DNA from 2 places in the Lysinibacillus sp. NPDC093688 genome. Region 2 is predicted to be linked to the other one. Evidence: riboswitches for the same ligand, from Rfam matches in the RefSeq annotation. Region 2 holds a riboswitch; the other holds the start of a gene.

Region 1 (4,430 bases), on a different contig from region 2:
TCTTACTTTTTCAAGATATCTACTAACCAACTACTTTGCGGTAACGGAATATCAGGGAAGCATACGTACGTTTGAGCAACACCTTGAATTGCAGAATAGAAACAACCCGCAAGTGCTTTAGAATCACCCTCTCGTACTACTCCCTTAACTTGCCCCTCTTTTACTAAACTTTCAATTCCCTCAGATGCAGCAAGATCCTTAGCAACTTGTTGAATTGTATCTGGTAAGTTACTTGCGATTTGCGTTTGAGCAACTAACATTAATAGTTTTGCCGATAGTGGATGCGATTTAAAGGAGTCCAGTATCGAAGTAACAATCACATTTATATACTCTAACGGTTGTGCAAATTCTCCTTCAGAAATCCCAATTACAGACATACTAGCTTTAGCTCGATTTAAAAGTTCAAGGTATACCTCTTCCTTAGAGCCGAAATAATGAAACAGTAATCCTTGGCTAATTCCAACTGCGTCACCAATCTCTTTAGTTGTAGTCCCCTGATAACCGTTTCTAATAAACAAATCTAAGCCCGCGTTTAGAATTTGCTCCCGCATTATGTATAGTAAAAAGCCACACCTGATTAGATGTGACTTAACTTTTCTACAAAAATGTTCACTTTAGTCCCCCTTTTTACATTTAACGCATATGATGCAAATGAGGTTAGTGCTGTTCCCAAAAAGGAGGAATATCATGAATAATGATGATATCGATTTAAATCAGCCGTCTTATTCACAAGATAAACAAAATGCAACTACAGGAAATATTGATACAATCATTTCTAATCTATGTGACAGTCTATTTGCTTTTGCTCTGGATTTCGCCTTAAATGCCTTAGAGTATACAAAAGAATTGGATGAGGAATTAGAATATACAGATGAATTCAAGCAACAAGTAGACGATTTAATTTTGGAAATAGAAGAAATTAGAAATATTTTAGAGGAGTAATTTCAAATCGGAAACCCGTTATCTCAGGATGGTGATATGTTTACGTACTACTTTCGCGCCAAGACATCCTCATTATAAATATAAAAAAGGAGAGGTGTCTAAAATGCAAAGCTTTCAAGATATGTGTACAAAATTTGCACAGATTGCCAACGGAAAAGCTTCTGTGGAACATGGCGTATGCTCAGTAAAACTTCATCGAAGCCTTCATGTGAAGATTCAAGGTCGCCCAAGTCGCAGTGCACTTCATGCTGGAATAACATTCGAATCGCTTGATATATATGGAAATGCACTTAACTTAGGTGAAATAGTAGTACTTCAAAAGGAATTACAGCCATTTGTTAAGGTACTCGCAGAAAATAACTTGATTATAAGTGCTGTTCATAATCATTGGATATATTCGGACCCAGCTATTTTGTACGTCCATTTTCAATCAATAGAGCCTCCATTAACCTTTGCTCAAAAATTTGCTCAAGCATTTAGTGTTTTAAAAAACTATTGAAATGGTCACTGGATCAATTATGCCTCGGCATAATTGCGTCCGGATTCCGTGACATCCTCCGGTGGCTTAACTTCTTTCAGCAGGTATTTGGACACCCGCTGAAAAGTAGCTTAAATCTGCATTCATCTCGCTTCGCTTTCGCTACCAAAACACTTGCTGAAAGAAGTTAAAAGAACTGCTTAAAACAGTTCTTTTAACAAGTACCAGATAGACATGACTTCTAACTTTCGAGGTTACTCGCCACTTGATATTTCTGTATAATTTTCCAGTTAGTGCACAAGCCCCTTTTCATAGGTGCATTGTCATTAAGGAGCTTTGAGCAAGATCTAACTATTATCGTATATTTTTTACCCTTGGCTATTTACAAATAAGCATGAACACTGATATGATTGCATTTGCTTCACGTGGTTCGTAACCATCCCACGCAAAAAAACTAAGGAGAAATAAATATGAAAATAAAATTTTTAGCAACGAGTGGCATTATTGCAGCACTCTATATTGCTATAACATTGCTAGTCACACCATTTGGCTTTACCGAGGTGCAGTTCCGTATATCGGAAATGTTTAACCATCTAGTTGCATTTAATCCGCGCTTTGCGGTTGGGATCATTATTGGTGTGTTTATCTCCAATCTATTTTCACCACTCGGCATATACGATTTAGTTTTCGGTGTAGGCCATTCGATGATTACCCTTGGATTGCTCATTCTTATTTGTAAATTTGTCAAAAATATTTGGGCACGTTTAATCATCAATACATTGTTATTTACTTGCACAATGTTCATTATTGCTTTTGAATTAAACTTAGCATTAGAATTACCATTCTTCTGGACTTGGTTAACTGTTGCTGCAGGTGAATTTGTTGTTTTAGCGGTTGGTGCACCGATTATGTACCTATTGAATAAACGCTTAAACTTCAAAAACTTAATTTAACAGACGGATCTTTTTAGATTCGTCTTTTTTTATTTCTTGAAAGATGCCTTGACAATAATCTGAAATTACCTTACAATTCTTTTCAATAAATGCGAAGAAAAAGAATAGTAGCAAGCCTAGTACTTAAAGAGAGCTGATGGTTGGTGCAAATCAGTAGTACCTACTTGTGAATGGACTTTGGAGCAGCCTCATCAAATGTGAGGACGAAGTTACTCCCCGTTATCGGAGTACGAAAGCGCGCATTTTTTGCGAATGAAGGTGGCACCACGGTTACTCGTCCTTTTTACAGAAGGATTGTAGTGGCTTTTTTTTATGGAAAAATTAGATAGAGGAGTCGAGAAAAGATGAGTACAGTAGCAGAGAAAAAAGGATATTTCGGTGAATTTGGCGGTAGCTTTGTTCCCGATGAGCTTCAAAATGTTTTAAGTATTTTAGATGAAAACTTTCAAAAATATAAAGACGATGAAGACTTTAATAAAGAGCTAGATTATTATTTCCGTGAATATGTTGGGCGCAAATCTCCACTTTATTTTGCTGAAAATTTAACAAAACAATTAGGTGGCGCAAAAATTTATTTAAAACGTGAAGATCTTAACCATACAGGTTCACATAAAATTAATAACGTTCTTGGACAGATTTTATTGGCCAAGCGCATGGGTGCTCATCGTGTTATCGCTGAAACAGGTGCAGGTCAGCATGGTGTAGCAACAGCAACTGCATGTGCAATGTTCGGGATGGATTGCACAATTTATATGGGCTTAGAAGATACTAAGCGCCAAGCATTAAACGTCTTCCGTATGGAGCTTCTTGGTGCAAAGGTAGTAGCTGTTGATAAAGGTCAAGGACGACTAAAAGATGCAGTGGATGAAGCATTTGCTGATTTAGTAGAAAACTATGAAACGACTTTCTATTTACTAGGTTCTGCTGTTGGGCCTCACCCGTTCCCTTCAATGGTGAAGCATTTCCAATCCGTCATTAGCCGTGAAAGTCGCAAACAAATTTTAGAAAAAGAAGGCAAGCTACCTGCAGCAGTACTTGCTTGTGTCGGCGGCGGTAGTAATGCAATCGGTGCGTTTGCGGAATATATTGCAGATGAACAGGTTCGCCTCATCGGCATTGAACCAGATAAGGCTGCCACATTAAATGAAGGAACACCTGGAGAATTACACGGCTTCAAATGCTTAGTACTGCAAGATGCAGAGGGCAATCCATTACCAACCTATTCGATTGCCGCTGGACTAGATTATCCTGGAGCTGGTCCAGAGCATAGCCATTTAAAAACTATTGGTCGTGGAGAATATGTAACGGTGACGAATGAAGAGGTGCTCGAAGCATTCCAAGTACTATCAAAGGTTGAAGGCATTATTCCTGCACTTGAAAGCTCACACGCTGTGGCTCATGCACTAAAGCTTGCGCCAACATTATCTTCAGAAGAGAGCATTATTATCAATATCTCTGGCCGTGGAGACAAAGACGTAGAACAAGTATTTCAAATGTTAAATAAATAAAAATGAAGAGCGATTTCCAAAAAGGGAAATCGCTCTTTTAACTATACGAATGAACCTAATTTCGGATAAATTTCTGCTACATTATCTCTAAGCTTGGCTTTCAGAAACTTTCCAACTGATGTTTTTGGAATTTCATCTAAAAATACCACATCATCTGGTACCCACCATTTTGCAAACTGACTTTCTAAAAACGCAAGAAGCTCCTCTTCACTTGCTGACATTCCTTCCTTCAATACTACGCAAGCTAGCGGGCGTTCTTGCCATTTGACATGCGGAATTGCAATAACTGCCGCTTCTAACACAGCGTCATGAGTCATTAATGTATTTTCTAAATCAACTGAGGATATCCACTCCCCACCTGATTTAATTAAATCCTTTGTACGATCTGTTATTTTGATAAAGCCATCCTCTGTTCGTACCGCAATATCCCCTGTATATAACCAACCGTCTCGATAGGCATCATTTGTACGTTCATCGCGATAATACTCGTGTGAAATCCATGGGCCTCGTAAACGTAACTCACCCATCGTCTCTCCATCCCATGGTACT
Region 2 (4,430 bases):
TAAAAGATATAGAACTTAATCACGCAAAAAAAGATGCGATTCAGTCAGCTTATGTCACAGCGAATCAAATTAATAGATTAGCAATGACACCACAACAGGCGTGTAATGCTGAAACAGAAACAATTTTAATTTATGATGCGGTAGGTCGAATTAGTGCAGATTCATTAATGATTTATCCACCGGGAATACCACTAATTATCCCCGGTGAAGTTATTTCAGAGGAAGTAGTAGAATTATATAACTTCTATTTTCTTAATTTTGGGAATGTTCTGTTCGAAACGAAAGAAGAAAATTATATAACAGTCGTAAGGGAGACAAATAAATGAGCATTGAATTATCAACATTAGGTAGACACGTATTAATTGAATTTTATGGTTGTCCAAGTGAAATTATTGAGCAAAATGCATTAATCGAGCAGTTTATGAATGAAGCCGCTGACTATTCTGGGGCAACAATTGTAGAATCTTGCTTCCATCATTTCAACCCATATGGTGTTTCGGGTGCAGTAATTATTGCTGAATCACATTTAACGATTCATACTTGGCCAGAATACGGATTTGCTTCTGTAGATGTTTACACATGTGGCGACTCAGTAAGTCCCTGGAAAGCAGCAGAATATTTAGAACAAAAACTGCAAGCGAAAAAGACAGAATCATTTGAAGTACCACGTGGAATGGCAGATAAAATTCGCCAATTTGCAGAACAAGAAATTGATACAATTCTAGTGAAACAAGAAGTATTAGAGGACGTGATTTAATGAAATGGTATACAGAACAATGGAGCAATAACTGTAAATTTTCAATCGGATACAACGAAGAAATTCATAGTGAACAATCTCCGTTCCAAAAAATCGATTTTTATAAAAGTGAAGAGTTTGGTACTTTCTTTACTTTAGACGGTTTGATGATGGTCAATGAAAAAGATGAGTTCGTTTATCACGATATGATTACGCACCCAGCATTCGCTACCAACCCAGATATAAAAAAAGTATTAATTATCGGTGGTGGTGATGGTGGTACTGCTCGTGAAGTATTACGTTACGAATCAGTAGAAAAAGTAGTAATGGTAGAAATCGATGAGTTAGTATTCCGTTTGAGTCAAAAATACCTTCCAATTACAGCTGCTGGTGTCGAAGAAGATCCACGTATGGAAATGATTTTCGATGATGGCTTAGCTTACGTTCAAAACGCAGCTGATCAATCATTCGATTTAATATTAGTAGATTCTACTGATCCAATTTCTGTCGGCGAAGGTTTATTTACTACAGCTTTCTATAAAGAATGTTACCGTGTATTAAATGAAAAAGGAATTTTAATTAACCAACACGAATCACCATACTTCGCGGAGTATGCAGAAAACATGCGCAAAGCACATAAAAAGATTAAAGGTATTTTCCCAATCGCAAGCGTATATCAATTCCATATGCCGACATATCCATCGGGACACTGGCTATTCGGATTTGCTTCAAAAGCATTACATCCAATTAAAGATATTCAAGTAGATGCTTGGGACAAATTTGGTCTAAAAACGAAGTATTACAATACAGATTTACACGTTGGTGCATTCGCACTTCCTACATTTGTGAAAGAGTCACTTGATCGTGATGAATAAGAGGCTGGGACATAATTAAAAGGTTCATTTGTAAAGCCGAATAATCTCTAAATTATCAAAACAAAAATAAATAGAAAAACCGAACTATTTCTAAACACTTCATGAGCGTTTTATTGGATAGTTCGGTTTTTCTTTCGACGGAAGAAGTAGTTTCCAGGATATCGCTTTGCAATGCAAGTAATTCGTCAGGATGAGGGCAGTATAAACAGTGGTTTTTCCAGAAAAGCATGTATGGGAAGATTTTATAAAAAAAATCCATTTGACGTTTTGTACTATTTTTTGTATTATATTGAAGAAAAGAATGCCCGGACTAAAACGGGAGAGGTTCATAGCTGATACCCTCTATAAAAAACTATGGAAACATGATAATATGCCATGTCCATATCGGACGTGGCTTTTTTTTATGTTTTTACTTATGTTTTAATAGAACGATTGGTAATGCCTCTCTTGAAAAGTGTTGGGAAACATTTTACAAGGAGGTTTTTTATGTTTGGCTGAAGCCATGAAGAAGGACTAACTGATTTAACATTATTGGGTAACCAAAGTACAATATTCATATGTCGTTTAATGAACCACGATCTTAATCCAGAAAAATTTGATTATCGATAAATGAGGAATTGAATAGTTCAATCAAGAAAGAGGTATTTAGCTACCCTCTAAAAAAAACTAAGAAGAAAGCAGCACTTTCTCTTACAGTGCTGTTCTTTCGATATAAGGGAGTTTTTATAGATGAAGCAGGAAAAAGCAATTGTTGTATTTAGTGGAGGTCAGGACAGTACAACTTGTTTGTTCTGGGCAAAAGAACGTTTTAAAGAGGTTGAGGCAGTAACTTTTGACTATGGTCAAAGGCATCGTCTTGAAATTGAATGTGCGAAGATGATAGCTGGGGAGCTTGGTGTTAGGCATCACATTCTTGATATGTCACTCCTGAATCAGCTTGCTCCGAATGCATTGACACGACAAGACATAAAGGTGGAAAACGGAGAAAATGGTGAGCTTCCATCGACTTTTGTACCTGGCCGAAATCTTCTCTTTCTTTCATTTGCGGGCGTTTTAGCGAGCCAAGTAGGAGCTAAGCATATTGTAACTGGCGTTTGTGAAACGGATTTTAGCGGATATCCGGATTGCCGAGATGTTTTTATTAAATCCTTGAATGTAACATTAAATTTATCGATGGATGATTCCTTTGTAATTGATACACCGTTGATGTGGCTGAATAAGGCACAGACATGGGAGCTTGCTGATCAGTTTGGGGCACTTGAATTTGTTCGGGAAAGAACGTTAACTTGCTATAACGGTGTAATAGCAGATGGCTGTGGTGAATGCCCGGCATGTAAACTGCGAAAAAAAGGGCTTGATGAGTATTTGAGTTACAGGAAGGAGTCTTAAGGTATGTCAGATTTTAGAATCGTCGATAAGCTCCAAAAAATAGATGAAGATATTCAAAGAAATCAATTGAACTATCATGCAAAGCGTGTTCTTGTAAGCAAAGAATTTACCTTCGACGCTGCTCATCATTTACATAATTATGAGGGTAAATGTAAAAACCTGCATGGTCATACGTATCGCGTAGTATTAGGACTGAGTGGATACACAGATGAACGCGGTTTGATGATTGATTTTGGGGATATAAAAGGAATATGGAAAGAAAAAATAGAGATTCATTTGGATCACCGTTATTTAAATGAAACGCTTCCACCCATGAATACGACGGCAGAGAACATTGTTGTTTGGATTTACGAAAAATTGGCTGAAGCCTTGCTTGATGAACAAAGAAATAACGGTGCGCGTGTAGAGTTTATCCGGCTATATGAAACTCCGACAAGCTATGCAGAAGCGAGACGGGAGTGGATGGAAGTTGAGTAAGATACCTGTTATCGAGGTTTTTGGACCGACGATTCAAGGTGAGGGAATGGTAGTTGGCCAAAAGACAATGTTTGTGAGAACTGCCGGCTGTGACTATTCCTGTTCTTGGTGTGATTCATCGTTTACGTGGGATGGCAGTGGAAAGCATCTTATTGTCCAAATGACAGCGGAAGAGATATGGTCTGAGTTGAAACGTCTTGGAGGCAGCGGCTTTTCATTTGTCACGATTTCAGGCGGCAATCCTGCACTCATCCAAAATTTAGAGAATCTCATTGCCATTTTAAAAGAAAATGACATAAAGGTCGGTGTGGAAACACAGGGAAGTAGGTGGCAAAAATGGATGTATGAAATTGATGAACTGACAATTTCTCCAAAGCCACCTAGTTCTGGAATGACCACAGACTATTCGGTGCTCTCCGATATCTTCGAAAAACTTAAAAATCGAAACAGTAATCACCATGTATCCCTCAAAATAGTCGTTTTTAATCAAGGGGATTACGAGTATGCTAAACAAATTCACCATCGATATCCAATGATTCCTTTTTATCTCCAAGTCGGTAATGATGATCTCTCGACAACTGACAATTCACGGTTAATTAAACATTTATTAGATAAATATCATGTGCTGATTGATAGAGTGATTAAGGATGAAGAATTAAGAGATGTCAAAGTACTGCCACAGTTGCATGCTCTTGTTTGGGGGAATAAAAGAGGGGTATAGTGCCATTACAAAAATGTCATTAAGACAAATTCTAGAAGAGGATACTGTAAACCTTCAAATCAAAAGTAGATCATTACTTGGGACGATGTGAAAGTATAGGCTAATTTGGCCTATACTTTTTTGCTGTACCAGTATGGATGTAATCAATAGAATACATATCTGAACCACGAAGACAGAAGTAGTGACTAGCCAAGTGCAAAGGTGCTCGTTGCGATGCGGAATCTGAAAAAAG

The links. A riboswitch is a leader RNA that binds a small molecule or an ion and turns the genes downstream of it on or off. The one in region 2 is predicted to bind preQ1.
Region 1: another riboswitch for preQ1. It lies ahead of ACQKN2_RS19645 (QueT transporter family protein); the one in region 2 lies ahead of queC (7-cyano-7-deazaguanine synthase QueC).

What each region holds. Positions count from the first base shown of each region.
Region 1 is NZ_JBNNUX010000031.1:30,305-34,734, reverse strand. Features, by position in the region: gene ACQKN2_RS19660 (TetR/AcrR family transcriptional regulator) at 3-551, opposite strand; gene ACQKN2_RS19655 (hypothetical protein) at 688-942, shown strand; gene ACQKN2_RS19650 (DUF1259 domain-containing protein) at 1,046-1,441, shown strand; PreQ1 riboswitch class I at 1,840-1,884, shown strand; gene ACQKN2_RS19645 (QueT transporter family protein) at 1,891-2,373, shown strand; T-box leader at 2,459-2,658, shown strand; gene trpB (tryptophan synthase subunit beta) at 2,718-3,881, shown strand; gene ACQKN2_RS19635 (long-chain fatty acid--CoA ligase) at 3,923-4,430, opposite strand, start outside.
Region 2 is NZ_JBNNUX010000004.1:16,658-21,087, forward strand. Features, by position in the region: gene ACQKN2_RS04965 (aminotransferase class I/II-fold pyridoxal phosphate-dependent enzyme) at 1-326, shown strand, start outside; gene speD (adenosylmethionine decarboxylase) at 323-757, shown strand; gene speE (polyamine aminopropyltransferase) at 757-1,611, shown strand; PreQ1 riboswitch class I at 1,927-1,973, shown strand; gene queC (7-cyano-7-deazaguanine synthase QueC) at 2,341-3,000, shown strand; gene queD (6-carboxytetrahydropterin synthase QueD) at 3,004-3,477, shown strand; gene queE (7-carboxy-7-deazaguanine synthase QueE) at 3,470-4,198, shown strand.